Regions from separate parts of the Microbacterium sp. MMO-10 genome, predicted to be linked through region 1. Evidence: predicted binding sites of a transcription regulator. Region 1 holds the regulator's gene; each other region holds the start of a gene.
The links. Region 1 encodes HrcA, which represses chaperone genes, less so after heat shock. Its sites were predicted from a motif close to TTNGCACTCGNNNNNNNCGAGTGCNAA; they were not measured.

Region 1 (9,862 bases):
GCTCGCAGGCCGCCTGGACGGCGAGCTCGTCGCGATCGCCCTTCGCGAGCGCCTGCGCGAGCAGGATCCGCGGCGTCGGCAGCGGATCCTCGCGCCGGGCCAGAACCCGCACCTCGACGAGCGACGGCGCGGCCGCGACGACCTCGGCGTCCAGCCAGACGCCGGCGCCGTCACCGAGGGTGATCGGCTCGCCGACGCGCACCCGGCGCACCACCGCGGCGTGCTTGGCCTCGGCGCCGGTCAGGGCGATCGTGGTCCCCGGTCGGGCCGAGGTCGCCTCGGGCGTGACGAAGTGCAGCGCCATGTCCGTCAGCCGCGGAACCGGTCGCGCAGCTTGGAGAACAGTCCCTGATGGAACTCGGCGAGCCGCGGTGCCGGCGCCTTCGTGCGCTTGGCGAAGTCCTCGATGAGCTGACGCTGCTTGTGGTCGAGCTTCGTGGGGGTGAGCACCTGCACGCCCACTCGCAGGTCTCCGCGCTGCGTGCCCCGCAGCGGCGTGACCCCACGGCCCTTGATCGTGAGCACGTCGCCGGACTGCAGACCCTGGCGGATCTCCAGGTCCACCGGGCCGTCGAGCGACTCGATCGTCGTCGTGGTGCCCAGGATCGCGTCGCTCATCGCGACCTCGAGGGTCGCGAGCAGGTCGTCGCCCTCGCGGCTGAAGCGCGCGTGCGGCGTCACCGTGACCTCGACGTACAGATCGCCGTTCGGACCGCCCGCGCGGCCCACCTCACCGGAGCCGGGGAGCTGCAGGCGCAGACCGGTCTCGACGCCGGCGGGGATGTCGAGCCCGACCGTCCGGCGCGAACGCACCCGGCCCTGGCCGTTGCAGGTCTGGCACGGGAACGGGATCGTCGTGCCGAAGCCCTCGCACGACCCGCAGGGCGCGGTCGTGAGGACGTTGCCGAGCAGGCTCCGCACCTGCTGCTGCACGTGCCCGGATCCGCCGCAGATGTCGCAGGTCACGGGCGAGGTGCCCTCCGCGCAGCAGGAACCCTGACAGGTCTCGCACAGCACCGCGGTGTCGACCTCGATGTCGCGGTGCACGCCGAACACGACATCGCCGAGGTCGAGCGTCACCCGCACCAGGGCGTCCTGGCCGCGCTCCCGGCGTGAACGGGGCCGGGCGGACCGCGCCCCTCCGCCGCCGAAGAAGGTCTCGAAGATGTCCCCGAAGCCGCCGAAGCCGCCGAACCCGCCGTTGCCGTTCTGGTCGCCGCCCATGTCGTAGCGGCGTCGCGAATCGGCGTCGCTGAGCACGTCGTAGGCGTGCGTGACCGACTTGAACCGCTCCGCGGCCTCCTCGCTCGGGTTCACGTCGGGGTGCAGCTGCCGGGCGAGCCGTCGATACGCCTTCTTGATCTCGTCCTCGCTCGCGTCGCGCGAGACGCCGAGGACCTCGTAGTGATCCGTCACCATCGCCTTTCCGGGCCGCCCTGCGGCGGCGTGTCTGTCGTGCGGCCGGTCACCGGCCGGACTCGTCCTCTTCGAGCAGCCGGGACAGGTAGCGGGCCACGGCCCGCGCCGCCGCGAGGTTGCTCTGGTAGTCCATGCGGGTCGGGCCCATCACGCCGACGCGTGCGGTCCCGGAGTGGGTGAGATAGTCGCTCGCGACGATCGAGGCCTCGCCGAGACCGAACGCGGCGTTCTCCGTGCCGATGCTCGCCGCGAGCCCGTGCTCGTCGACGCGCATCTCGCTCATCAGCCGCAGCAGCGTCACCTGCTCCTCGATCGCCTCGAGGAGCGGATGGATGCTGCCGCGGAAGTCGTGCTCGCGGCGTGCCAGCGTGGCGGCGCCCGCCATGACCAGGCGCTCCTGGCGGAACTCGGCGAGCTCTTCGGCCACCGCCCGCAGCAGCGCGGCCCGCGCGGCGTCGACACGGGGGCCGTACGAGGTCTCTCCCGCCGCCTGGACCCGCTCGGCGCCGCGGCGCACCGAGTGTCCGGTGAGCAGTTCGGTGATCGCGGCGCGGAGCATCCCGAGCTCGGACTCGTCGAGCTCGACCGGCAGCGGGACGATGCGCTGCGACACGCCGCCGGCGTCCGTCACGAGCACGATGAGCAGGCGGTTCGGGGCCAGCGCGACGAGCTCGACGTGCGTGACATGTGCGCGCGCGAAGGACGGATACTGCGCGAGGGCGACCTGCCCGGTCAGCCGGGTGAGCACGCGCACGGTGCGCACCATGAGGTCATCGAGGTCGGCGGGGTCCGCGAGGAACGCGGTGATCGCGCTGCGCTGCGCCGCGGAGAGCGGCCGCACCTGCGCGAGGTGGTCGACGAAGACCCGATAGCCCTTGTCCGTCGGCACCCGCCCGGAGGAGGTGTGCGGCGCCGCGATGAGGTCCTCGTCCTCGAGCTGGGCCATGTCGTTGCGGATCGTCGCGGCGGACACGCCGAAGGCGTGCCGCTCCACGATCGACTTGCTGCCGACCGGCTCATTCGTCTCGACGTAGTCCTCGACGATGGCGCGGAGCACCTGGAGTCCCCGTTCTGAGACCATCGCCCCTCCTCACCGCTGGCACTCGTGCATCCTGAGTGCCAATCCTATCCTGCCGGGCCTCCCGGCGGGCTCAGGGGCCGCGGACGCCTCCAGAACCGCGGGAGCGCCCGGGCCCGGAGGCCGGGGACGCGGTTCTGCCTAGGATGGCGCCATGGACCACGACGCCGTGCGCACGCGGATCTCCACCGGCGAGCTCATCGGACGCCGCATCGACGGCGTCGACCGCCATCTCGGCATCCCGTACGCCGCACCGCCGTTCGGGCCCCGCCGCTTCCGCAGCCCCGAGCCGCCTGAGGCGTGGTCGGCGCCGCGCGATGCCTCGGCGTTCGGCCCGACCGCTCCGCAGCTGCCCTACGCCGGGGCGACGGCCGAGATCCTCGGCAGCCTCCGCATCGACGGCGAAGACATCCTCACCGCGAACGTGTGGGCCCCGGTCGGCGCCCGTTCCGCACCGGTCGTGCTGTGGATCCACGGCGGCGCGCTGGAGCGGGGAACGGCGGCGCTGTCCCTCTACGACGGCACCGCGTTCGCCCGCGACGGGATCGTGTTCGTCAGCATCAACTACCGGCTGGGATCCGAAGGCTTCTCGGTGCTCGACGGGGCGCCGCGCAACCTGGGGCTCCAGGACGCGGCGGCGGCCCTCCGCTGGGTGCACGAGGAGATCGCCGCGTTCGGGGGCGACCCGGATCGGATCACCCTCATGGGCGAGTCCGCCGGCGGGGCGCTCGTCGCCGCGCTCCTCTCCCGCCCGGATACCCGGGCGCTCGTGCGCGGCGGCATCATCCAGTCCGGTCCGCTGCTGGCGTCGTCCCCGGCGCGCGGCGGCAGAGTGACCCGGCAGCTCGCCGCACGTCTCGGAGTGCCCGCCACCGCGGAGGCGTTCACCGCCCTCGCTCCGGACGCGCTCCTCGAGGCGCGGCACGCCCAGTCCGCCGGATCCTCGCCGCTCGGCGGCGCACCGGGGTTCGCCCTCGTGATCGACGAGGAGACCCTGCCGAGCTCGCCGCACGAGGCGCTGCGGGACGCCGATGTGCCGATCCTGATCGGCACCAACACCGACGAGTACCGGCTCTGGTTCCCGCCGGAGGCGCTCACCGCCATCCGTCCGGCGAAGCTGCTCCTCGCCCGGCTCGCGCTGCGCATCCCCGCGGCGGCGGTCCGCGCCGTGCGGACGGATCACCCGGGCGCGAGCACCGGCGAGGTGTTCGGCCAGCTCGCGACGGACCTGCTGCTCCGCGCGCCCGCCACCCGGGCCGCACAGGCGCGGTCCGGCACGGCGACCCACCTCTACGAGTTCTCGTGGCCGAGTGCCGTGCGCGACCTCCGCGCCGCCCATGCCCTCGAGATCCCGTTCGTCTTCGACGTGCTCGCAGACCCGGAATCCCTCCGGATCGCCGGCGCCGACGCACCGCAGTCCCTCGCCACGACGATGCACGACGCCTGGGTGCGGTTCATCCACGACGGCGATCCCGGCTGGCCCGCCTACGGCGCGCAGCGGACGGCGGCGCTGTTCGCCGGTTCCGGCGGCGATCCCGTGGTCGGCCCGCAGCGCCGCACCGTCGTGGTGGATCTGCTGCCGACGCCCCGGGCCTGAGCTCCGAGACGATCGGCCGGTCCCGGGTCAGTCCGTCAGCGCCCGCACCACGGCGTCGGCGAGCAGGCGCCCGCGCCGGGTGAGGACGAGCGTCCCCCGCAGAGCCGCCCCTGCATCGACCAGGCCGTCGGCGATGAGCCCCGCGACCCGGGTCCTCGCCTCAGGGGCGAGGTCGTCCAGAGGCAGGCCCTCGGCCATCCGCGAGCGGAGCAGGATCCGCTCCAGCTGGGCCGCCTCCGCGTCGGGACGCTCGGTGCCGGCCGCCGGGGACTCCCCCGTCGCGAGTCGCTGTGCGTAGGCGGCGGGATGCTTCACGTTCCACCAGCGGAGCCCGGCGACGTGGCTGTGCGCACCGGGACCGAAGCCCCACCAGTCGGTGCCGCGCCAATACGCCATGTTGTGGCGGGAGCGCCGGTCGCCGCCGCCCTTCTCCGAGCCGGCGTCGCCCGTGCTCCGCCGGGCCCAGTTGCTCACCTCGTACCAGTCGAATCCCGCGTCCGCCAGGGCGGTGTCGGCGAGCTCGTACATGTCGGCCTGCAGGTCGTCGTCCGGCGCGGGCACCTCGCCGCGGCGGATCTGACGCGCGAGCTTCGTGCCGTCCTCGATGATCAGCGCATAGGCGGAGATGTGATCGGGACGCAGGTCCACCGCGGTCTCGAGCGAGGCGCGCCAGTCCTCCAGGGACTCCCCCGGCGCCCCGTAGATGAGATCGACGCTGACCGCGAGCCCGGCGGCGCGCGCCGCCTCGACCGCGGTGCGCACGTTCTCCGGCCGGTGCGTGCGGTCGAGCGCCGCCAGCACGTGAGGCACGGCGGACTGCATGCCGATCGACATCCGGGTGACGCCCGCGGCGGCGAGCTCCTCGGCGACCGCCGGGGTGACGTTGTCGGGATTGGCCTCCACGGTGACCTCGGCGCCGTCGACGATGCCGAACGCGTCGATCGCGGCGCCGAGCATGCGCCCGAGATCGCCCGCCGGCAGCAGGGTCGGCGTGCCGCCGCCGAAGAACACGGTGCTCAGCGGACGCAGCGGGGCGTGCTCGGAGAGCACCGCACGCGCCAGCCCGATCTCCCCGATCAGCGTGTCGGCGTAGGCGTCCTGACGTGCGCCGCGCAGCTCGGACGCGGTGTACGTGTTGAAGTCGCAGTAGCCGCAGCGCACGCGGCAGAACGGCACGTGCAGGTACGCGGAGAACGGAGCGGCGGGATCGATCGACAGGTCGGCGGGCAGACGTCCGTCCGCCGGTGCCGGATCCCCGAGCGGGAGCGGTCCGGCCATCAGAGTCGGACCATCAGACGGGAGTCGCGTACAGCGGCGAGATCGCCCGCAGGTAGCGCGCGAACAGCTCACGGCGACGGCGCTTCACGAGATACGGCACCGTTCGATACAGGAAGCTGTTCGGCCGATCGAAGGCGCGCACGGTGAACCACACCTCGTCGGCGTCGTTCCACTCGATGTCGAAGGACTCCTCGCCGCTCACGACGGAGCCGTCGACCGTGCCGAGCACGAAGCCGATCCGGTGCGTCTGCTCGGTCACCGAGATCACCCGCAGCTCGGCGTCGGCGCGCATGCCGCCGACGCGGCCGTGCAGCTTCAGGGTCATGCCGGGACCCGCCCACGGCGTGCCGTCCTCGTCGTAGCGCGGCTCGACCTCGGCGTGGCTCGGCGCGATCGGGTTGCCCTCCGCGTCGAAGCTGACACCGGCGTACCCGGGGCTGGAGGCGGGGCGCACATCCGTCAGCTGCAGACCCGCCGCGCGCTGCGCCGTCCACGACAGCAGCGCGTCACCGGCCGTGCGGAACCGCTCCTCGCCGCTTCCGAGCCGCCAGGGCTCCTCGGCCGGGATGCTGCGCTCCGGCGGATACTGCATCAGGTCGGGCGCGTGGGTCGCCCCCACGGCGGCATAGTCCACCGTTCCTTCTCGGAATGTCCCGCGACGCATGACAACCAGACTACTGGCCGGGCCCGACGGACTCACCCAGGTTCTCCCAAGGCTGGGATGCTGTTCACACGGGCGCGCGCGTCGTCCCCGTTCCCGGAACGGTCGGATCTCGCCGCGAGAGGGCGGTCGTCACCGAGTCGCAGCGCAGAGGCGGCCGCCCCGAGGACCAGCCCGGCCACGCCCGCGACGGACAGCGGCTCGCCCAGCACGATCAGGGCTGCGACGGCGGTGGCTGCCGGGATCACGCTGAACAGGATCGACGCGGCATCCGCGCCGACGCCACGGACGAGCGCCGAGTACAGCACGGTGCCGCCCAGGCCGATCGCGACGATGCCGCCGAGGAGCGACCAGGACGCGAGGCCGGCGGGTGGACGCGCGGGTTCGGTCAGCGCGAGCGCCCCCGCGACCGGGGTGGAGACGACGACTCCGATCAGTGTGAACATCGCGGGATGGACCCGGCGCAGGGACCGCCCCTGCCAGAGCGCCCCGAGCGAGACCGCGAGCAGCGACCCGCCCACGGCGAGGATCGTCGGCCCGATCCGCGGATCCGCGAGCACGGCCGGCAGGCAGGCGACGATCACGGCCGCGGCTCCCAGCACAGTGGACAGCAGCGCCCGGCGGGAGGCCCGCCGTCGCAGGATCCACCGGGAGAGGAGCGCGGTGACGACGGGATTCATGGCGATCACGAGCGCGGTGAACCCCGCGCCGACGCCGTGCCCGAGCGCCCAGTAGGTGCCGACGAACTGCCCCGCCTGCGAGAGCAGCCCCGCACCGGCCGCGGCGGCCAGCAGGCGGCCGCGCGGGACGGGTGTGCGCAGCAGCGCGCAGACCACGAGCAGCACCAGGACGGAGAGGGCGAAGCGCAGCAGGAGCAGCAGGAAAGGACTCGTCGTGCGCAGGGCGAGCGAGGTCAGCGCGTAGTTCACGGCGTAGAGGGTCACCTCGCGACGACGGCGGGCGAGTCGCGCACGGTCGTGCGCGAGTGCCTCGACCTCTCGAGCGTCCTCGCGACCGTGCGCTCCGGGGCGGGCATCACCGCTCTGCCCGCCTTTCACCGGACCGAGTCGCAGCTCCGCGAGCTCGACCTGCCGGCTCCCCCGCCGCTGCCGCTGACGATGGTCGCGTCAGACCGCATCCCCGCCGATACCCGGAACGCCCTGATCGAAGCGCTCCGACGCGCGGTCGCGAGTGTCTGAGGCTGCCGCCTACTTCTTGTCCTTGCCCTCGACGTCGCCGGAGAGCGCCGCGATGAACGCCTCCTGGGGGACCTCGACGCGGCCGACCATCTTCATGCGCTTCTTGCCCTCCTTCTGCTTCTCGAGGAGTTTGCGCTTGCGGGTGATGTCACCGCCGTAGCACTTGGCGAGCACGTCCTTGCGGATCGCGCGGATCGTCTCGCGGGCGATGATGCGCGCGCCGATCGCGGCCTGGATCGGCACCTCGAACTGCTGGCGCGGGATGAGCTTGCGCAGCCGCTCGGCCATCATCGTGCCGTAGGCGTAGGCCTTGTCCCGATGCACGATCGAGCTGAACGCGTCGACCTTCTCGCCCTGCAGCAGGATGTCGACCTTGACCAGGTCAGCCTCCTGGGATCCGCTGGGCTCGTAGTCGAGCGAGGCGTAGCCCTGGGTCTTCGACTTGAGCTGGTCGAAGAAGTCGAACACGATCTCGCCGAGCGGCATGTTGTAGCGCAGCTCGACGCGCTCCTCGGAGAAGTACTCCATGCCCAGCAGCGAGCCGCGCCGCGACTGGCACAGCTCCATGACGGTTCCGACGTAGTCCTTCGGAAGCAGGATCGCGGCCTTGACCATCGGCTCGGAGACGGATCCGATCCGCCCGTCCGGGTACTCGCTCGGATTGGTCACCGTCACCGTCTCGCCGGTGTCGCTCGTGAGCACCTCGTAGATCACGCTCGGCGCCGTCGTGATGAGGTCGAGGCCGAACTCGCGGCTGAGGCGCTCGGTGATGATCTCCAGGTGCAGCAGTCCGAGGAATCCGCAGCGGAAGCCGAAGCCGAGCGCGACCGAGGTCTCCGGCTCGTACTGCAGCGACGCGTCGGAGAGCTTGAGCTTGTCCAGCGCCTCGCGCAGCTCGGCGTAGTCGCTCCCGTCGATCGGGTAGATGCCGCTGAAGACCATCGGCTTCGGGTCGGTGTAGCCGGCGAGAGCCTCGGCCGCGGGCTTGCGGGCGTGGGTGATCGTGTCGCCGACCTTGGACTGGCGCACGTCCTTGACGCCGGTGATGAGGTAGCCCACCTCGCCGACGCCCAGGCCCTTGGAGGGCACGGGCTCGGGACTGGAGACGCCGATCTCGAGGAGTTCGTGGTTGGCGCCGGTGGACATCATCTGGATCCGCTCGCGCGGGGCGAGCTTGCCGTCGACCATCCGGACGTAGGTCACCACGCCGCGATAGGCATCGTAGACGGAGTCGAAGATCATCGCGCGGGCCGGGGCGTCGGCGTCGCCGACCGGGGCCGGGATCTCCTGCACCAGCCGGTCGAGCAGGTCCTCGACGCCGGCGCCGGTCTTGCCGGACACGCGCAGCACGTCGTCGGGGCTGCCCCCGATGAGGTCGGCGAGCTCCTTCGCGTACTTCTCCGGCTCGGCCGCCGGGAGATCGATCTTGTTCAGGACCGGGATGATCGTGAGGTCGTTCTCGAGCGCGAGGTAGAGGTTCGCGAGCGTCTGCGCCTCGATGCCCTGCGCCGCGTCGACGAGGAGGATCGCGCCCTCGCAGGCTGCGAGCGAACGCGACACCTCGTAGGTGAAGTCGACGTGTCCCGGCGTGTCGATCATGTTGAGGGCGAACGTCTCGCCGTCGATCTGCCAGGGCATGCGCACGGCCTGGCTCTTGATCGTGATGCCGCGCTCGCGCTCGATGTCCATCCGGTCCAGGTACTGCGCGCGCATGTCGCGGTCGGAGACCACACCGGTGATCTGGAGCATCCGGTCGGCCAGGGTCGACTTGCCGTGGTCGATGTGGGCGATGATGCAGAAGTTGCGGATCTGCTGCGGGGGCGTGGCAGCCGGCTGCAGCGGAGTGAGGGCGCGAGGTGACATGGGGTCCTGAACGATGCGGGGTCCGGCGGGCGGATCGGGCTTTCCCGGAGCGAACCGGGTATCCCATCGATTCTACGGGAGCGCCGGGACGCCCGCGGTGGCCGTTCCCCTCCGCGGACGGGACACGGCGGGTGGCGCGTCCGATATACGGGCGAGCGTGCGGCCGGTGATAGTCTCGCGAGGTTGCCGCGATCCGGAACCGGGTCTCAGAGTCGGCAGCACTCCGTCCCGCGAAGCGCGGACGGAGCACCGCGTCACCGGTCTCGGGTGGTGTTGAATGACATCGACCCAGCGCTGCGTCGGAGATCCCGTGCGGCGTCTGTGACAAGAGAGAGAACACCATCTTGATCAAGTTCCTGCTGCGCCGAACCCTCGGCTGGCTTCTCATGATCGTGGTGGCGACCAACGTCACGTACTTCCTCGCATGGGCCTTCCTGGATCCGCGCAGCAACTACATCGGACGTCGCCCTCCGCTGAGCGAAGACCAGATCAACCGCCTCCTCGAACCCCGCAACCTCAGCGACACCGTGCCGTTGCTGCAGCGCTGGTGGCACTGGTTCACGGACATCCTGCTGCACTGGAACTGGGGCGTGAGCCCGGTCGGCCAGTCGGTGAACGCGCAGATCGCGTACCGCATGTGGGTCTCCGGAGAGCTCGTGCTCGGCGCGACGATCATCGCCGCCGTCCTCGGGATCGGGCTCGGCGTCTACACGGCGTCCCGGCAGTACAAGCTCGCGGACCGCGTGTGGCAGGGCATCTCGATCGTC
Region 2 (9,862 bases), on a different contig from region 1:
TCGACGCGGTCGTCTCGGCCCTGAGCCCGCGCGGCGACATGGAGGACGCGGTCCTCGGCGTGCTGGCCGAGCTCGTCGCGAAGCTCAGCGGCACGGACACGCGCCTGGGCGTCGTGGGCGGCGCCGGCGGCAGCCTCACCGCGCCCGGCGGCCCGCGCCTGATCGACGTCGACTTCCCCGAGGAGTACAAGCACGAGGCCCAGGTCGGGGTAGACTCGCTCGCCCTGCTCGAGGCCACGGACGGATCCCTGGACTGGTTCCTCGTCCACCCCGCCGAGGTCTTCGGCCCCTGGGCCGAGGGCGAGCGCACCGGCGTCTACCGCGACGGCGGGGACGTCGTGGTGCGCGATGCCGACGGCAACTCGACGATCTCCGGTGCCGACTTCGCGCTCGCCGTCGTCGACGAGATCGAGCAGGGCAACCACCACCGGGAGCGCTTCACCGTCGGCTACTGATGGATCCCGCTCCGGGTCGTCGAGCGAGAGCGTCCTTGGCGTCCTCGCTCGACGACCCGGAAACCGCCGCCCGGTCTCCGGCAGTGCCGCGGGCTAGACCAGATCCCGCCAGTCGACGTCCGGATCCTCGTCGTCCAGAGGCACGGATCCGGTGATCACCGGCAGGGACATGGTCTCGGTGGGCGGGCCCATGATGGTGGCCTCGTCGCGGCGATGCCGCAGCACGTCGTTGATGTACGAGGTGAGCACCTCCGCGAGCGGCACTGAGCGGCCCTCGCGCTGCGACATGTACCAGCGGTGCTCCAGCACCTGGTGGAAGACCTCGGCGGGCTCGAGCTTGGCGCGCAGGTCGTACGGGATCGCGCGCACCACGGGCTCGAACACCCGGGTGAGCCACTCGTGCGCGTACATCTCCTCGTCGGCCCACTGCTTGGTCGAGCGGGCGCGGAACTCGTCCAGGTCGTTCAGCAGCCGCCGTGCCTGGTTCTCCTCGACATCGAGGCCGGTGAGGCGGATGAGCCGGCGCTGATGATGCCCGGCGTCGACGACCTTGGGTTCGATCTCCACGCGCGTGCCGTCGGAGGTGGTCTGGATCGACATCTCGCCGATGTCGAAACCGAGCGCGTTCAGCCGCTCCACCCGCTCCGTGATCCGCCACGCCTCGCCCGCCGCGAACGACTCGTGCGCCGTGAGCGCGGCCCACAGCGACCGGTAGGACGAAACGATCCCATCGGCGATGGCGACCGCGTCCACGCCGCGCTCCAGGCGTCCTCCGGCGGCGAGGTCGAGGATCTCCCCGGCGATGTTGGTGCGAGCGAGGTCCAGATCATAGGCGCGCTGGCCGTCGGTGAGGCCCTCCTCGTGCAGTTCGCCGGTCTCGGCGTCGACGAGGTAGGCGGCGAACGCCCCGGCATCCCGGCGGAACAGGGCGTTCGACAGCGACACGTCGCCCCAGTAGAAGCCCACGTTGTGCAGGCGCACCAGCAGCAGCGCGAGGGCGTCCACGAGGCGGGTCGCGGTGTCGGGTCGCAGCACGCGCGTGAACAGTGCGCGGTACGGCATGGAGAACCGCAGGTGCGAGGTGACCAGCACGGCGGGCAGGGGAGCGCCCTTGGCGTCGGTGCGGCCGGCGATCACGGCGACGCGCGACACGCACGGCACGTCGAGACGGGCGAGGTTGCCGAGCATCTCGTACTCGCGCCGGGCCATCTCCTCGGTCGTCTCCTTCACGGCGACGACGGATCCGGAGAGATCGGCGAAGCGCACGAGGTGACGAGACAGCCCCTTCGGCAGGGACACGATCACCTCGGAGGGCCATTTCGCCAGCGGCAGGGACCAGGGCAGCGACAGCAGCCCGGGATCCACGGCGCTCGCGGTGATGCTCAGTGCATCCTTCATGTCTGCTCCTCGGCCCTCGTGGTCCCGGGCTCGGCGTGGACGGGCCCGGGAACGACGACGCGGCGCGGGGGAGGACCCCCGCGCCGCGTCGCGCGATCAGTGGATCAGGAAGCCGCGATCGGCTTCTTGTTGAGGCGCTCGCCCGACTCGAGGTCGAACGCGTGCACGTGACCCGGGTTCGCCGCCAGGGTGACGGTGTCGCCCGCGTTCGGGTGGTTGCGGCCGTCGACGCGCGCGACCAGGTCGGTGCGCTTGCCGTTGATCTCGGTGTGGCCGTAGAGGTAGCCGTCGGCGCCGAGCTCCTCGACGAGGTCGACCGTGACCGAGAGGCCCTTGCCGTCGGCGGGGCCCACGGTGATGTCCTCGGGGCGCACGCCGACGGTGATCTGGGAGCCGCTCGTGCCGGCGACGGTCTCGCGCTCGAGCGGGACGACCTCGGTGCCGAACTGCACGCCGCCGTCAGCGAGGTCGGCGCTGAACAGGTTCATCGCGGGCGAGCCGATGAAGCCGGCCACGAAGACGTTCTGCGGGTTCTCGTACAGGTCGCGCGGCGAGCCGACCTGCTGCAGCAGGCCGTCCTTCAGCACGGCGATGCGGTCGCCCATGGTGAGCGCCTCGGTCTGGTCGTGGGTGACGTAGACGGTCGTGACGCCGAGACGGCGCTGCAGCGACGCGATCTGGGTGCGGGTCTGCACGCGCAGCTTGGCGTCGAGGTTCGACAGCGGCTCGTCCATGAGGAACACCTGGGGCTGGCGGACGATCGCGCGGCCCATCGCGACGCGCTGACGCTGACCACCGGAGAGCGCCTTCGGCTTGCGGGTCAGGTACTGCTCGAGGTCGAGGAGCTTGGCGGCCTCGAGGACGCGCTGCGCACGCTCCTCCTTGCCGACGCCGGCGATCTTGAGCGCGAAGCCCATGTTCTCGGCGACCGTCATGTGCGGGTACAGCGCGTAGTTCTGGAAGACCATCGCGATGTCGCGGTCCTTCGGCGGGACGTCGGTCACGTCGCGGTCGCCGATGAGGATGCGGCCCGCGTTGACCTCTTCGAGGCCGGCGAGCATGCGCAGGGAGGTGGACTTTCCACAGCCGGAGGGGCCGACCAGAACCAGGAACTCGCCGTCGGCGATGTCGATGTTCAGCTTGTCGACCGCGGGGCGGGTGCCGCCGGGGTAGAGCCGGGTGGCCTCGTCGAAGGTCACAGTTGCCATTGTCTTCTCCTTCACCGGCAGGTACGTGCCGGACGATCCGTAGTGAAAAAGCGACGAGGGTGAACCCGCCGTGGCCCGCCATCGGGCCGGGTTCAGTATGACACGAGAGCTTCGGCACGGTCCAGTGCCGCTGAAGCGCTTACCGGCGGGACCTCGCAGGGATCGGCCAGTGCTCGTCTGGGCATTTCTCAGCCTGCCTGGCTAGCATCGAACCCGTGCCGCGCCGCGCCCGTTGGCGGCCGGACATCGGGATGGCCCATCCCCAACGAACCAAGAGGAACGATGTCGAGCGACGAAACGCCGAACGTCCCCACGCCTTCGCACTCGCGTGCGGCCGTGCGGGAGAAGGCCCAGCAGGTGAACGCCCAGCAGTCCCGCGCCCGGATCATGCGACGCGTGATCCTCGGGCTCGTCGCCGTCGTGATCGTCGGCGCCGCCGGCGGTGCCGTGGCCTGGGCGGTGGGATCGGCCGTGTCGAAGCCCTCGCTCAGCCCGTCGAACCTGAAGGACGACGGCGTCCTCGTGACGAAGGGCGACCTCGCCGCCGCGCGCGCCGCGTCGGCCCCCACCCCGACGCCGACCGTCGCGGGTTCGGCTGACCCGTCCGCCTCGTCGACGCCGACCCCCGACCCGACCTCCTCCTCCGGCCCGGTCGACATCCACGTGTACGTGGACTACCTCTCCCCGGGCGCCGGCGACTTCGAGCGCGCCAACGCCAAGCAGCTCGCCACCTGGGTCGACCAGGACGCGGCGACCGTGACCTATCACCCGGTCGCGCTGCTCACCGCCAACTCGAACGGCACCAAGTACTCGCTGCGCGCCGCGTCGGCGGCGGCCTGCGTCGCGGCACGGCAGCCCGACGTGTTCTACGCCTTCAACCACGCGCTGCTCATCGACCAGCCCAAGCAGGACACCGACGGCAAGAGCGACAAGGACCTGATCCAGCTCGCGGTCGACAGCGGCGTCAAGGACACCTCGGGCATGCAGGGCTGCATCGAGGACAGCACCTACGACTCCTGGGTGAAGGATGTCACGCAGCGTGCCGTCGACGGCCCGCTGCCCGGCTCGAAGAAGGCCGCCCTGACCGGCGCGCCGACGATCGTCGTGAACGGCCAGGTCTACGCCGGCTCGCTCACCGACGCCGCCGAGTTCAGCCAGTTCGTGCTCTCCGTGGCGAGCGACTCGTACTACGGGACGCCCGGGCCCACCGTCACGCCGACGCCGAGCCCGACCGCGACGCCCTGACGCCACCGGGGCCGGCCGCGGAGCTTGCTACGCTGTGGAGCGGTCGCGCCGCACGGCGACGACCGTGACGCCTCCTTAGCTCATCTGGTAGAGCAGCGGCCTTGTAAACCGCAGGTGGCCGGTTCGAGTCCGGCAGGAGGCTCCGATCCTCAGGACGGTGCGCTCAGGGCGCCGTCGTCATCGTCGCGGACTGCACCCACCGGGTCGCATCGGCGGACGCGAGCAGTGCGTCGTCCATGAGGGCGCGGGTGGGCTCGCCCTCCAGCCAGTCGTCCGCGAAGGCGGCGGGGATCAGCACCGGCATCCGATCGTGGATCCCGGCCAGCCGATCGGGTGCGGGCTGCATCACGATCGAGTAGCAGGTGAACCAGGATCCGTCCTCGGTACGACCCCGCTGGGTGACCGCGGCCATGCCGAACAGGGCGCCGTCCAAGCCGAACTCGTGCCAGGTCTTCGCCGGCTTCTGCATCTCGAACCACCGGGTCGCGGGAACGATCGCGCGGCCGCGCAGACCACCGGGGCGCTCCTGCAGACGCTCGGAGCGGGTGTTGATCGACGGGAACCGCGACGGCTTGCCGTCGATCAGGAATCCCCACCACGCCTCCTCGAGCGCTGCTCCGGATGCGGCCGGCACGAGGATCGGATTGAGGTTGCGCAGCAGCCGCCCGGTCGGACGGACCGCTTCGTCGGCATTGCGCCGCGCCCAGGCGCGGATGCCCTCCATGAGTTCCTCATCGGCCTCCTCGATCAGCTGCTGATCGCTGAAGCGGGGATCCAGACCGTAGCTCGCGCACATGTCTGGAGCGTAACGCGGGGCGCCGACACGGGGCGGTCTTTGGCGGATCCGGCCGCGGGTAGGCTCGGAACGGTGACCGCTCCTCCGCCGCTCCCGACCCGCGGTCGCACCGCCCTGGCGCTCGGCGGCGCGGTCGCGATCGGCGCGATGACCGCGATCCAGGCGCGGGTCAACGGCCAGCTCGGGGTGCGGCTCGACAACGGCATCCTCGCGGGCTGGGTCTCGTTCGCCGTCGGCCTGGTGCTGCTGAGCGTCCCCGTGCTGCTCGGCCGGGCGGGGCGTGCGGCGCTCGCCCGGGTCTGGCGCGGGGTGCGCACCGGGCACGTTCCGTGGTGGATGCTGCTCGGCGGCGCCTGCGGTGCGCTGACGGTCTCGACCCAGGGGCTCGTCGCGGGGATCCTCGGCGTCGCACTGTTCACGGTGGGCGTGGTGGCCGGTCAGGCCCTGCACGGCCTGCTGCTCGACCGGGTCGGATTCGGGCCGGCGGGTGTGGTCGCGATCACCCCGGAACGCCTGATCGGAGGGCTGTTCGCCCTCGTCGCCGTCGGGTTCTCCCTCGGAGGGGACGTGCTCTCCCGTGCGCCGCTGTGGATGCTGGTGCTGCCCTTCCTCACCGGCGCGGGCATCGCCTTCCAGTCCGCGGTGAACGGACGGCTGGGGCAGCGGATCGCCTCCCCGCTCGGCGCCACCTACATCAGCTTCCTCGGCGGCGTGCTCGTGCTCTCCGTCTCCGTCGGCGTGAGCCTGCTCGTCACCGGCGTGCCCGAGCCGCTGCCCGCGGCGTTCCCGGGCGACCTGTGGCTGTATCTGGGCGGGCTGCTCGGCGCCGCCTACATCCTGCTCGGGGTCGTCATCGTGGCGCGCACCGGCGTGCTCCTGATGGGCCTCGGAGCCGTGCTCGGACAGCTCGTGGTCTCGGTGCTGATCGATGCGATCTGGCCGCCCGCCGCGGGGCCGGCGCTGTGGCAGATCGTCGCCATGGTGCTCGCCGCAGGGCTCTCGGTGCTGATCGCGCTGCCGTGGCGGCGCCGCCCGGTCAGCTCCGCTTCGCGGCCTTCCTGAGCCGTCGTTCGGCCTTCTTCGCCTTCTTGGCGGCCTTCTGCGCCTTCTCGGCCGCTTTCTTCCGCTTCTTCCCGGCGTTCTTCTTCGGCTTCGTGCCGTGGGGATCGACCCTGCCGGGATCCGGCGAGGCGTCGTCCGCGTCCGTGCGCTCGGCGGGCATGCGGGAGAGCAGGGACTCGGCGTCGACGGGCTTGCGCCGGCCGGGCTCCTTGCCGGGCTTCCCGCCGACGTACAGCCATCCGAGCAGTTCCTCCTCCGGACCGAGTCCGTGCGCGCGTGCCACGGCGGCGCTGCGGGTGTATCCGCCGGTGCGCCAGATGACGCCCCAGCCCGCCTCGTCGAGCAGCAGGCTGAGCACATGCGCGACGCCGGAGGCGACGGCCTCCTGCTCCCAGCGGGGCACCTTGTGGCTGCCGCGGTAGCTCGCGACGACGGCGATGAGCAGCGATGCGCGCAGCGGCTTGGACGACGGGGACGAGTCGCCCTCGGCCTCGGCGATCGCGGCCGCCAGCCGGTCCCGGTCCCGGCCGCGCAGCTCGATCAGGCGCCAGGGGCGCAGCGAGGAGTGGTCGGCGACGCGCCCGGCGGCGGCGACGAGCGGGAGCAGCTGCTCACGGGTCGGCGCGTCGGGCGTCACCTTCGACCACGACTGCCTGCGGGTGACGGCTTCGAGTGCGCTCATGCGTCCGCGGCGCCCTCGTCCGGCTGGAAGGACAGCGCGATCGAGTTCATGCAGTAGCGGTCGCCGGTGGGGGTGCCGAAGCCGTCAGGGAAGACATGGCCCAGGTGCGAACCGCAGGCGGCGCAGCGCACCTCCGTGCGGACCATCCCGAGGCTGCTGTCCTCGATCAGCTCGACGGCCTCCGGACGCACCGACTCGTAGAAGCTCGGCCAGCCGCAGCCGGAGTCGAACTTGGTGCCGCTGCGGAACAGCTCCGCGCCGCAGGCGCCGCAGGTGTAGAGGCCGGCGCGCTGCTCGTCGAGCAGCTCACCCGTCCACGGGCGCTCCGTCGCCGCCTCGCGCAGCACGGCGTACTGCTGCGGTGCGAGCTCGGCGCGCCATTCGGCGTCGGTCTTGGTCACGCGGTGCGACATGGATCCTCCCGGGGTCGGATCCATTCTCCCGCTTTCTCGGGCGTCGAGGGGCGCAGACCGGGGCGCGCCTCCCGGTGCCAGGAGGGTGCGGACGTAGCCTGAGGGGGTGACCGAGCTGCTCAGCGACCGCGAGCGCGCGATCCTCGAGTTCGAGGCGCGCCGCCCCGGGCACTCCAGCGCGAAGGAGGAGGCGATCCGCGGCGAGCTGGAGCTGGCCCCGGCGCGCTACTACCAGCTCCTGGACCGCGTGATCGATTCGGAGCAGGCCCTCGTCGCCGACCCGATGCTCGTTCGCCGGCTGCGCCGGATCCGCGACGACGCCGCGGCGCGCCGGGCCGACCGCACCGCCCTGTCCGCGGGCTGACGGCGCGCCGGGCGGATCCGCCTGTCGTTCATGGAATCCACCGGAACGGGCCGGATAACATCGGGGAATGCCTGAATCCGCCCGCGACCGATTCGACGAGATCCCGCACGCGCAGGGCCGCGTCGGCGCCCATCGCGCCGAGAACCCCGGGATGCGCGGCTGGTTCGTGCTGCTGTGGGCGGCCGTCGCCACGGTCGTGCTCATCGCCGTGGGCATCTTCGCCGCGATGCTGGCCATGGGCAAGATCAGCTTCGACCAGGGCACGCCGATGCCCAGCGTGTCGCGGACGGCGACCGCGAGCGCCCCGCCGCTCGACAAGACCTACGCGGTGTTCGTCCTCAACGCGACCGGCGCGAACGGCCTGGCCGCGGCCACGCGCGACACGATCGTGAACGCGGGCTTCGCCGCGGATGCCGTGGTCGCAGGGGACGCCGACTCGCAGGACTTCCCGACCTCCACCGTCTACTACAAGACGGCCGCGGACGAGAACGCCGCACGGGCGCTCGCCGACCTCGTCGGGGCGAAGGAGATCGCGCAGAGCGACCGCTACGGCGACGATGTGGTGCCCGGCCAGGAGCAGCTGACCGTCGTGCTCGGGATGGACCTCGCGAAGAACGCGCCGACCACCGAGCCGACGCCCGCCGACACCTCGGGCGACGGCTCCGCGGGCTGAACGCCGCCGCGTGCGCCGCGGCTTGCACTCTCAGGGGGCGAGTGCCAGACTGGGTTTAGCACTCTACTGATCTGAGTGCTAAACCCAATGTCTACGTCCAGGAGGGACGACAGAACTCATGGCAAAGATCATCGCTTTCGATGAGGAGGCCCGTCGCGGCCTCGAGCGCGGCCTGAACATCCTGGCCGACGCGGTCAAGGTGACCCTCGGCCCGCGTGGCCGCAACGTCGTGCTCGAGAAGAAGTGGGGCGCCCCCACCATCACGAACGACGGCGTGTCCATCGCCAAGGAGATCGAGCTCGACGACCCGTACGAGAAGATCGGCGCGGAGCTCGTCAAGGAGGTCGCGAAGAAGACCGACGACGTCGCCGGAGACGGCACCACGACCGCCACCGTGCTCGCCCAGGCGCTCGTCCGCGAGGGCCTGCGCAACGTGGCCGCCGGAGCCGACCCGATCAGCCTGAAGAAGGGCATCGAGAAGGCCGTCGCCGCCATCACCGCCGAGCTGCTCGCCTCCGCCAAGGAGATCGAGTCCAAGGAGGAGATCGCCGCCACCGCGTCGATCTCGGCCGCTGACCCGGAGATCGGCGAGCTCATCGCCGAGGCCATCGACAAGGTCGGCAAGGAGGGCGTGGTCACCGTCGAGGAGTCCCAGACCTTCGGCACCGAGCTCGAGCTCACCGAGGGCATGCGCTTCGACAAGGGCTACCTGAACCCGTACTTCGTCACGGACCCGGAGCGCCAGGAGGCCGTCTTCGAGGACCCGTACATCCTCATCGCGAACCAGAAGATCTCGAACATCAAGGACCTTCTCCCCGTCGTCGACAAGGTGATCCAGGACGGCAAGGAGCTCGTCATCATCGCCGAGGACGTCGAGGGCGAGGCTCTCGCGACGCTCGTGCTGAACAAGCTCAAGGGCATCTTCAAGTCCGTGGCCGTCAAGGCCCCGGGCTTCGGCGACCGCCGCAAGGCGCAGCTGCAGGACATCGCGATCCTCACCGGCGGCACCGTGATCACCGAAGAGGTGGGTCTCAAGCTCGAGAACACCACGCTCGCCGAGCTCGGCCGTGCGCGCAAGGTCATCGTCACCAAGGACGAGACCACCATCGTCGAGGGTGCGGGCGAGCAGTCCCAGATCGAGGGTCGCGTCACGCAGATCCGTCGCGAGATCGAGAACACCGACAGCGACTACGACCGCGAGAAGCTGCAGGAGCGCCTCGCCAAGCTCGCCGGCGGCGTGGCCGTCATCAAGGCGGGCGCGGCCACCGAGGTCGAGCTCAAGGAGCGCAAGCACCGCATCGAGGACGCCGTGCGCAACGCGAAGGCGGCTGTCGAGGAGGGCATCGTCCCCGGCGGCGGCGTCGCGCTCATCCAGTCCGGCAACAAGGCGCTCGACGCGCTGGCGCTGCAGGGCGACGAGGCGACCGGCGCGAACATCGTGCGCGTCGCGATCGAGGCTCCGCTGAAGCAGATCGCGCTCAACGCCGGTCTGGAGCCGGGCGTCGTGGCGCACAAGGTCTCCGAGCTCCCCGCCGGTCAGGGCCTGAACGCGGCCTCGGGCGAGTA
Region 3 (9,862 bases), on a different contig from region 1:
GCTGCGACGAGACCGGGATCGGCATCGTCCGCGGGCGCACCCTGCTGTCCAACACGATCGCGTCGAGCATGGACGAGCACGCCCGCTACGGCGGTGTGGTCCCCGAGGTCGCCGCCCGCGCGCATCTCGAGGAGCTGCAGCCGGCGATCGAGCGCGCGCTCGCCGAGGCGCAGGTGCGGCTGCAGGATCTCGACGCGGTCGCGGTGACGAGCGGCCCGGGGCTCGCCGGAGCGCTGATGGTCGGCATCGGCGCGGCGAAGGGGCTGGCGGTGTCGCTCGGCAAGCCGCTCTACGCCGTGAACCACCTCGTGGGCCACATCGCGGCCGACATCCTGACGCCCGACTCGGTGCCCCTGGAGTATCCGACGATCGCGCTGCTCGTCTCGGGCGGGCACACGTCGCTGCTGCACGTGCGCGATCTCACGACGGACGTCGAGCTGCTCGGCGAGACCGTCGACGACGCGGCGGGCGAGGCCTTCGACAAGGTCGCCCGGATCCTCGGCCTGCCCTATCCGGGCGGTCCGGAGATCGACAGGGCCGCCGTCGGCGGGGACCCGGCCGCGATCCGGTTCCCGCGCGGGCTGTCCCGCGCCTCGGACCTGGAGAAGCATCGCTACGACTTCTCCTTCTCGGGCCTGAAGACCGCGGTCGCCCGGTGGATCGAGCGCGAGGAGGCGTCGGGGAACCCGATCCCGGTCGCCGATGTCGCGGCGAGCTTCCGCGAAGCCGTCGTCGACGTGCTGGTGACGAAGGCGCTCGCCGCCTGCGCCGACCGCGGCGTCCCGCGCCTGCTGCTCGGCGGCGGAGTGATCGCGAACCGCCGGCTGCGCGAGGTCGCCCTCGCCCGTGCCGCCGAGGCCGGGGTCACCGTGCGCATCCCGCCGCTCTCGCTGTGCACCGACAACGGCGCGATGATCGCCGGCCTCGCGGCCGAGCTGATCTCGTCGGGCCGGCGTCCCTCGACGCTCGCGTTCGGGGCGGACTCGACGCTGCCCGTGACGGAGATCCAGGTCGCCGAGCGCGCCGGGGAGGCCGGGGCCTGATGGCGGAGACGGGCGGGAAGGATCCGGAGCGGTACACACGGCTGCCGACGGCGCCCGTGCCGGTCGGCGTCGAGAGCGGACCGCAGCTGGACAGCGGGATCGCGCCCGAGGAGCTGGAGCTCGACCGCGACGGCACGACCGTCGCGCACGAGGAGTGGCACCCCACGGACAGCACCGACGTCCCGGTGCCGGTGGCCGCCGAGCCCCGGCTCGCGCCTTGGGCGCTGCTCTCCGCCATCGTCGCGCTCTTCGCCTCGATGTTCGTCGGCTGGGGGATCCCGGTCGCGATCGTGTCGGTGATCGCGGCGATCATGTCGCTGCGCCGGCCGGACGAAAGCCGTGCCCTCTCGGTGTGGGCACTCGTGCTCGGGCTCGTCGCCACGCTGTACAGCGCGGGCTGGCTGGTCTGGGCCGCCTACCGGTTCGGCTGGATCGGGTAGCCGCATGCCGGATCCGGGCCTCGACCGCGAGCGTCGCGAGCTGGAGCGCCGCGCCTTCGCGCGCGAGGGATCCGGTCTGAGCGAGGTCGAGGCAGCGCGGCTCTCCGAGCTGCGGCGGGCCGACGCGCCGGCCCCTCCGCCGACGCCCGCGTCGGGAGGGCCCGCTCCGGCGCCGTCCCCGTCGGCGCCGCCTCCGCCGGGGGAGGCGCCGCCTCCGCCGGGGGAGTCGAGGGCGCGCGTCCCCGGGCCTGCGCCGGTAGAGGGTGAGCCGGCGATCACCGCGGAGCGCCCGGGACCGTCGCACAGCGACGCCGCGGATGCCGCCCCTCCGGGAGCGTTGAAGGAGGGAGCCGCGGGTGCGGCCGCTCCCGGCTCTCGCATCCTGTCGATCGGGCCGGGGAGGGCAGTCCGCGCCTGGCTCGCCACCGGCGCCTGGAAGCGCCCGCGCTTCGTCGTCGGTGGTCTCGCCGTGGTCCTGCTGGCGGGCCTGCTGGTGGGCTGGGCGATCCCGCGCCCGCCCGATGTCGGGCTCGCGCTGCGGGCCGGGGAGGGCGTGCGGGCGGCGGCGATCCTGAAGCTGCACGACGGCATCGATCCCGGAACCCTGCAGCTGCTCGCGCGCGATCACGACGGACTGCTCTGGTACGCGACGCAGGCGAACGGCATGCTGCGCTGCGCGATCCTCGATGTGCGCGGTTCCGCTCCGCAGCGCGAGTGCCAGACGGCGGAGCAGCTGCGGGACCAGCCGCTGACGGTCTCGCCGCGGACGTTCACCGACCAGCGCGACGGGTACCAGGGGACCCTGGCGATCGCGGGCACGGGCGTTCCACTGGGGACTCTGATGCGCTTCGAGGGGATGTTCTACGGCGCGGGTCTGCAGGATCCCGAGGAGCAGAGCGAGATGAACCGTCTCGTCGCCGAGAACGATTTCGCCTACGCCATGGTCGTCGGGCGCGTGGGGGAGACCCGGGTGTGGATCGGGGACGACGGCCGCGGGAACAGATGCATGATCGTGGAGGATCCGGATCCGCAGAAGGCCTGCAGCCGGAGCACGGTTGCGTTGGAGTTCGGCGCCGACGGCAACGCCGATCCGCCCCCAGAGAATCCGCCGCTCACCCTGCGGCTGCGCGAGACCGCAGCGCATCCGGCGCTCCGGCTCGAGTACTGGATGCCGTCGATGAGCGGCCAGTACCTCGTCATCACGCAGGACGACGCCCTCTTCTCCCGCAGCGACCGCAGCGCGGACTGATCAGACCCGGTCGGCGAGGAGCGCGTGCCGCTTGTCCCCGATCCGCACCAGGATGAGCGTCGCCTCGCCGGATCCGCGCAGGTTCAGCTTCTTGCGGAACGCGGCCGGATCCACGTCCACGCCGCGCTTCTTGATCTCGAGGCGCCCGATGCCCGCCTTCTTGAGGGCGGCGCCGATCGCCTTCGGGTTCATCGGCAGCACCTCGCGCACGCGGAACGACGCCGCGAACGGGCTGTCGGCCGGCGCATCGGACGTCAGATACGCGATGTGCGGATCCAGCATGCCGGCGCCGAGCCGGCGGGCGAGGTCGCCGATGAGGCGGGCGCGGATCACGGCGCCGTCGGGTTCGTGCACATAGGCGCAGAGCTCGCGCACCTCGGCGTCCTCGGTGTCGGCGGGGGCCGTGAGCTCGTGCGCGCGGTCGCCGCGGATCACGAGGGCCGCCCGGCGCACGCCCTCGCGAGCCAGGGAACCCGACCACAGCACGAGCTCGACGACGTCGCCGTCCGCGCTCACCCACTGGGCCTCGACGTCGGCGGGGATCGCGTCCCGGTCGTGGGCGGGTCCGAGCTTGATGCCGGTGGGCACGCGCTCGGCCAGCGCGAAGGCCCAGTCCAGCGAGGGGGAGTAGTCGTCCGCGGACACGCGACGGGTCTCGGAGTGCCCGGCCGTGCGCCGGGCCGGATCCAGCCACACCGCGGCGGCGCCGTCTCCCGCGACGAGGGATGCGTGGTCCTCGGCGAACCCGTGGCGTACCTCGACGTCGGATCCGAACGGCGCGAGGTTGTACGCCGCCAGCGCGGCGGTGACCTCGTCGGCGTCCACGGCCGTGACGCGCAGGCCCGCGCCGGCGAACGCCAGTGCGTCCCCGCCGATCCCGCACCCGAGATCCGACACGTGCCCGATCCCGGCGGAGCGCATCCGGCCCGCGTGACGCGCGGCGACGCCGAGCCGGGTGGCCTGCTCGAGGCCGGCGCGAGTGAACAGCATCCGGTCCGCGAACTCGCCGAACTTCGCCCTGCCCTTCGTGCGCAGCCGTGCCTGGCCGACCACGGCCGAGACGAAGTCGGGGGAGCGGCCTTCGGCGCGCAGGCGCAGGACCGCCCGTGCGGCCGCATCCGTGGATCCGATCTCGCCGAGCTCGTCGATCGCCCGCAGCGCCTCGGGCGTCAGCACGGTTCGCAGTTCGCTCATGTCCACGCGGTCCAGGCTATCGACGTCGCGCCCCGGGCCGCCGCCGATGAGGCCGTGCCGTGCGGTCGGCACGCGCCCCACCGCACCGGATCCTGACGAGTGCACGGGGAGTTCGCGTCCACAGGTCGTGCACTCGGCAGCAGGCCGTGCACTCATGGCGGAGCCCGTCTCCGGCCGCGAGTCCGGCGACCGGCGGTGCGCTCCACTCGCCCCCGACTGGCACTCTGATTGCGGGAGTGCCAGCGATGCGCCTAGACTGGCGTTAGCACTCTCGGGTTGAGGGTGCTAACGAAGTCTTGAACCGTCAAGAAAGAGGTAGACCGTGTCGGTTTCCATCAAGCCGCTCGAGGACCGCATCGTCATCAAGCAGGTCGAGGCCGAGCAGACCACCGCGAGTGGCCTGGTCATCCCCGACACCGCCAAGGAGAAGCCCCAGGAGGGCGAGGTCGTGGCCGTGGGCCCCGGTCGCATCGATGACAACGGCAACCGCGTTCCGCTCGACGTCAACGTCGGCGACCGCGTGCTCTACAGCAAGTACGGCGGCACCGAGGTGAAGTTCGGCGTCGAGGAGTACCTCGTGCTCTCGGCGCGCGACGTGCTCGCCGTCGTGGTGCGCTGAGTCCGCACCGACGTACCGAAGGCCCGGATGCCCTGCGCATCCGGGCCTTCGTCGTGCCCGGAGCATCCCCTACCGGTCCGTCGGGAGTCCCCCTGCGCCGACGGGGGAGGATGCGGGATCATCCCCGATGCCGCGATCGGCGCCGCGTCCCACACTCGTAGGACACGCCGCTTGGCGCCCACACGAACAAGGGGATTCGATCATGGCTTTGGAAGACAACATCAACGTTCTCGGCCGGCAGTGGAACGTGGGAGTCGCTGACTCCGGCAACGACAACTCCGACAACTCGGACAACTCGGAGAACTGGTCCCACAACGACACCGAGGTCGAGGACTCCTTCAACGACAACTCCGACAACTCCGACAACTCGGACAACTGGTCCCACAACGACACCGAGGTCGAGGACTCGTTCAACGACGACCACTCGACCAACGACTCGTACAACACGGACCACTCGTACAACACGGACCAGTCCGACCGCTCGGTGCACGACTCCGGCAACGACAGCTCGATCAACGCCGGTGTTCGGCAGTACAACGCTGGCTTCGGCGACTTCAACCTCGGCCTCGGCGGGGCCGGAGGCATGGCGGCGGCCGCCAAGCACGGCGGCGGCGGGGACACGGACATCGACATCGAGATCGACGCGCGCTCCACGACCACCGACCAGTCGGTCAACCAGAACATCTCGACCTCGTCCGGCAGCGGCGGCGCCGCCATCGCGGTCGGCGGAAGCGCCGACGGCGGCTTCGGCGGGCCGGCGCTCGCGGGGGCCGCGGGGGGCGACACGGGCTCGGGCGGTGCCGGCGGCAACAGCGGCAGTGCGACCGCGGGTGCCGGTGGCGACGGCGGTGTCGGCGGCCTCGCCAGCGGCGGCGACGGCGGCGACGGCGGTCCGGCGACGAGCGGCGGCACCGGAGCCGGCGGTGCGACGGGCGACGCCGGCGGAGCCGGAGCCGGTGCCTTCGGCGGCGGCGCCGACGGCGGCACGGGCGGCGACTCCGGCGCGGTGGGCGGGGGAGCGTACGGCGGCAACGTCGTGCAGTCCTTCAACCAGAGCGCGGTCACCGGGTCCGGGGATCACTCGGTCGCCGGAGGCGGCGACGTGACGATCCACAACATCGACACGGACATCTCGGTCGGAGACGTGTCGATCGGCAACACCTGGAACACCGACTCGTACAACCAGGACTTCTCGGACAACTGGTCGATCGACGATTCGTTCCAGGACAACTCGATGGTCGACGACTCCTACACGGACCACTCGAGCACCGATGTCGACGTCGATGTCGACGTCGATCACTCCAACGTCGGAAGCCCGTTCGGCGACGCGAACGAGTTCGACTTCTGACAGGACCCGTGCGCTGCCCGATCCCCCTTCCGGGTGGTCGGGCAGCGCACTACACTCCAGAGCACAGAGAGGGTGAGAGATGTCTGCGGATCCGGATGAGCCTCTGGGCGCCTCGGGCGGAGGCGGCCCCGCCTGGATGGACGGCCAGGACGATCCCTTCGCGAGCAACACCTTCACCGACGAGCTGGCCGGAGCCGATCAATCGGTGTGGGACATCGACTCCGACTTCTTCTGGGGAGATCCTCCTGCGGACGGGGACGCGCCCGACGCGGGCCTTCTGATGTGACCCGGTCCGATCGGCCCGCTTCGATCGCAGGCGGACCGCACAACCGAAAAGCCCGTCCAACCGACCGCAGGGGGGTCGCATGCCGGATGCAGGGGACGACTCAGAGATCGAGATCGCCGATGTCCTTCGCGAGGTCGGCGATCTCGCCGCGACGTCGGGGCGCGGGGACCTGCGCGACCGCCTCCTGCAGACGCAGCGGCGACTCGAGGATCCGGCGATCCACGTCATCGTCGTCGGCGAGTTCAAGCAGGGCAAGAGCAAGCTGATCAACGCGCTCGTCAATGCCCCCGTGTGCCCGGTGGACGACGACATCGCCACGAGCGTCCCCACCACGGTCGGGTATGCGGAGACCGCTGCCGCATGGGTCGTCGAACGGACGGACCCGGCCGGCAGCCCGGGGTCCGCACCGCGCCGCCGTGAGATCCCCTTGGCGGAGTTGGCCGATTACGTCTCCGAACGCGGGAACCCCGGCAATCAGCGCGGCATCGTGGCCGCCGAGGTGCAGCTGCCGAGGGAACTGCTGCGCGGTGGCCTCAAGCTGGTCGACTCGCCCGGCGTGGGCGGGCTGGAATCGGCGAACTCCCTCGCCACCCTGGCCGCGTTGTCGTCGGCGCACGCGGTGCTCGTGGTGTCGGACGCCTCGCAGGAGTACACCGAACCCGAGGTGCAGTTCCTCCGGCACGCGATGCGCATCTCGCCGAACGTCGCCGCGGTCCTCGCCAAGACGGACCTGTACCCGGAGTGGCGCCGGATCGAGGACATCGACCGCGGTCACCTGCACGACGTCGGGGAGGTGCCGCTCTTCGCGGTGTCGAGCGATCTGCGCCTACTGGCGGCCGAGACGCAGGATCGCTCGCTCAATGACGAGTCCGGGTTCCCGGCGCTGGTCGGACATCTGCACCGTGACGTGCTCGGCCGCGCGGAGCTCGTGAGCCGTCGCGGCGCGGTGCACGACCTGCGGTCCGTGGTGGACCAGCTCGGCATGTCGCTGCACGCCGAGCTGAACGCGCTGCTGCATCCGCAGGACACGCCGCGGATGATCGCGGAGCTCGAGGTCGCCAAGGCGCGCGCGGACGAGTTCCGCGGACGCTCCGCGCGCTGGCAGGTGACCCTGACCGACGGCATCGCCGATCTGGTCGCCGACATGGAGCACGATGTGCGGGACCGTCTGCGCCGGGTGCAGCGCGAGGCGGAGCGCGCGATCGACGAGGGCGATCCCGGTCCCATCTGGGACCAGATCCGGGAGTGGATCGATCAGCGCGTCACCGCGGGGGTCGCCGAGACGTTCGTGTGGACCGATGAGCGCGCGCGCTGGCTCTCCGAGGAGGTCGCCGAGCTCTTCAGCGCCGAGGAGGCGGACGTCCCCACCATCGATGTGAGCGACACGCGGGGGATCCTCGACGTGGTCGACGACATCGCCGGCCTCGAGGTCGGGCACCTGAACGCCGCCGAGAAGATGTACATCGGGGTGCGGGGCTCGTACGGCGGCGTGCTCATGGTGGGTCTCGCCACCGGGCTGATCGGCATGTCCCTGATCAATCCGATATCGCTGCTCGCGGGGGTGCTCGTGGGGCGCCGGGCCTATCGCGAGGACATGAACGCGCGCCTGAACCGTCGCCAGCAGGAAGCGAAGATGATCGTCCGCCGGCACATCGACGAGGTCACGTTCCAGGTCAGCAAGCAGCTGAAGGACCGGCTGCGCCTCGTTCAGCGCATCTCGCGGGACCACTTCGGCTCGATGGCGGAGGAGCTGCACCGTTCGCTGTCCGAGGCTCTCGCCCGGGCCAAGCAGGCGGCCGCGGCCTATACGGCGGACAACGACGAGCAGGTCGCCGTCCTGCGGGTGCGACTGGGCGAGATGGAGCGGCTGCGCGCCCTCATCCCCGAGAACGAACCGCCGGAGGGCGGCGACGTGCCCGCCGTGCGGCAGCGCGCGCAGCGCAGCGTGGCATCATGACCGTGATCGACGGCGAGCGGACCCGGAGCGAACCGGACGTGATCGCGCAGACCCGCGATCTGCTGCGGATCGCGCGGACCCTCTACGCCTCCGACCGTGCGGCGCTGGCGGCGCTGGACGCCATGCAGACGCGGCTCGACGAGCCGTTGCGGGTGGCGGTGGCTGGCATGGTCAAAGCGGGGAAGTCGACCCTGCTGAACGCCCTGCTCGGCGAGCGCATCGCGGCGACGGACGCGGGCGAGTGCACGCGCGTGGTCACGTGGTACCGCTACGCGCAGACCCCGTCGATCTCGATGCATCTGCGCGACGGGCGCACCGAGCGCATGCAGATCCGGCGCGATCACGGGCGCCTCGTGCTGGACCTCGGCGGCAGGGTCGCCGAGGAGATCGACTGGATCGACGTCGGGTGGCCGCTCGGCGGCCTGGAATCGCAGATCCTGATCGACACGCCGGGCATCGCGTCGTTGTCGCACGGCGTCTCCGCCCGCACGGCGCAGTTCCTCGCGCCCGAGCAGTCGGCCTCGTCCGCCGATGCGGTGATCTACCTCATGCGCCACCTGCACGGATCCGACATCCACTTCCTCGAGGCGTTCCGCGACACGGCGGCCGGTGCGGCTCAGAGCGTCTGCGCGGTCGGCGTCCTCTCCCGTGCCGACGAGGTGGGGTCGGGGCGGATCGACTCGCTGATGTCGGCTCGGCGCGTGGCACGGCGCTACGAGCGAGACGGAGAGCTGGCCTCGCTCGCCCTGGGGGTCATTCCGATGGCGGGGCTGCTCGCCGAGGGGGCACGCACGCTGCGGGAGAGCGAGTTCATCGCCTTGCGCGACCTGGCGGGACGGGAGCGGACCGACCGCGAGCGCCTGCTGGTCTCGGCCGATCGCTTCGTGCGGCCCGATGCGGACACGGATCTCAGCGTCGGCGTGCGACAGGACCTGCTGGCTCGCTTCGGGCTGTTCGGCGTGCGCCTCGCGGCCGCGGTGATCCGCGGCGGTGTGGCCGACTCCTCGTCCCTCTCCGCCGCGCTGGCCGAGCAGAGCGGACTGCACCAGCTCGAGGAGTTCATCGCACGCCAGTTCATCCCGCGTGCGCCGGCCCTCAAGGTGCGCGGCGTCATGATGCAGCTCCAGGAACTCGTGTCCGAGCGCCCGTGTGAGGGCGAGGAGCGGATCCGCGCCGGGATCGAGCGGTTCTTCGCCTCGGCGCACACGCTGCGCGAGCTCTCCCTGCTCGCCCTGGCCCGCACGGGCGCGCTGCCGTTGCCGGAGGCCGAGGCCGACGACGCCATCCGCATCATCGGCGGTGACGGCACCACGGCGGCGCTGCGACTCGGGATGGCGGAAGGGGCGTCGCAGGGCGAGATCCGCATCCGGGCGCAGCAGGAGAGCATCCGCTGGCGCAGCCTCGCCGCGGATCCGACGGCGGCACCGGACACGGCGGAGATCCGCCGATGCGTGGTGCGCAGCCTCGCCGGGATCGCCTCAGAGATCGGGGGCGCCCGTGACCTCAGGCCCGCGCCTGATGTCGTGCCGTCGGGCGGACCAGGCCATGGCGCCGGGGAGGACGCTGAACAGGAGAGCCAGCAGCACCAGCGCGGCCTGCGCCGCAAGAATCGGCTGCATGATCTCTCCCTGCGTTCCCAGCGCGACCCATTTCGGTGACATCACGACCAGCGCCGCCTGAAAGAGAAGCGTCACGAGCTGCCACCAGCGCACCTGCGGCCGGCGGG

Region 2: groL (chaperonin GroEL) is a predicted target of HrcA. The motif match lies at 8,352-8,378, and genes of this name have one in related genera.
Region 3: groES (co-chaperone GroES) is a predicted target of HrcA. The motif match lies at 4,143-4,169, and genes of this name have one in related genera.

Annotation. Positions count from the first base shown of each region.
Region 1 covers NZ_JBBCSV010000005.1:273,450-283,311, reverse strand. The annotation lists gene WFJ17_RS17335 (16S rRNA (uracil(1498)-N(3))-methyltransferase) at 1-304, opposite strand, end outside; gene dnaJ (molecular chaperone DnaJ) at 310-1,416, opposite strand; gene hrcA (heat-inducible transcriptional repressor HrcA) at 1,466-2,500, opposite strand; gene WFJ17_RS17320 (carboxylesterase/lipase family protein) at 2,652-4,094, shown strand; gene hemW (radical SAM family heme chaperone HemW) at 4,122-5,372, opposite strand; gene WFJ17_RS17310 (DUF1990 family protein) at 5,386-6,036, opposite strand; gene WFJ17_RS17305 (DMT family transporter) at 6,069-6,977, opposite strand; gene WFJ17_RS17300 (hypothetical protein) at 7,011-7,232, shown strand; gene lepA (translation elongation factor 4) at 7,242-9,095, opposite strand; gene WFJ17_RS17290 (ABC transporter permease) at 9,440-9,862, shown strand, end outside.
Region 2 covers NZ_JBBCSV010000004.1:291,261-301,122, forward strand. The annotation lists gene WFJ17_RS14040 (NAD(P)-dependent oxidoreductase) at 1-455, shown strand, start outside; gene WFJ17_RS14045 (DUF4032 domain-containing protein) at 549-1,853, opposite strand; gene WFJ17_RS14050 (ABC transporter ATP-binding protein) at 1,958-3,061, opposite strand; gene WFJ17_RS14055 (DsbA family protein) at 3,344-4,306, shown strand; tRNA gene WFJ17_RS14060 (tRNA-Thr) at 4,376-4,448, shown strand; gene WFJ17_RS14065 (SOS response-associated peptidase family protein) at 4,470-5,102, opposite strand; gene WFJ17_RS14070 (DMT family transporter) at 5,217-6,164, shown strand; partial or broken gene WFJ17_RS14075 (nitroreductase family protein) at 6,319-6,846, opposite strand; gene msrB (peptide-methionine (R)-S-oxide reductase MsrB) at 6,843-7,259, opposite strand; gene WFJ17_RS14085 (DUF3263 domain-containing protein) at 7,366-7,623, shown strand; gene WFJ17_RS14090 (LytR C-terminal domain-containing protein) at 7,691-8,296, shown strand; gene groL (chaperonin GroEL) at 8,415-9,862, shown strand, end outside.
Region 3 covers NZ_JBBCSV010000004.1:143,828-153,689, forward strand. The annotation lists gene tsaD (tRNA (adenosine(37)-N6)-threonylcarbamoyltransferase complex transferase subunit TsaD) at 1-1,043, shown strand, start outside; gene WFJ17_RS13395 (hypothetical protein) at 1,043-1,483, shown strand; gene WFJ17_RS13400 (hypothetical protein) at 1,488-2,732, shown strand; gene WFJ17_RS13405 (class I SAM-dependent methyltransferase) at 2,733-3,932, opposite strand; gene groES (co-chaperone GroES) at 4,249-4,545, shown strand; gene WFJ17_RS13415 (hypothetical protein) at 4,748-5,893, shown strand; gene WFJ17_RS13420 (hypothetical protein) at 5,973-6,179, shown strand; gene WFJ17_RS13425 (dynamin family protein) at 6,259-8,136, shown strand; gene WFJ17_RS13430 (dynamin family protein) at 8,133-9,794, shown strand.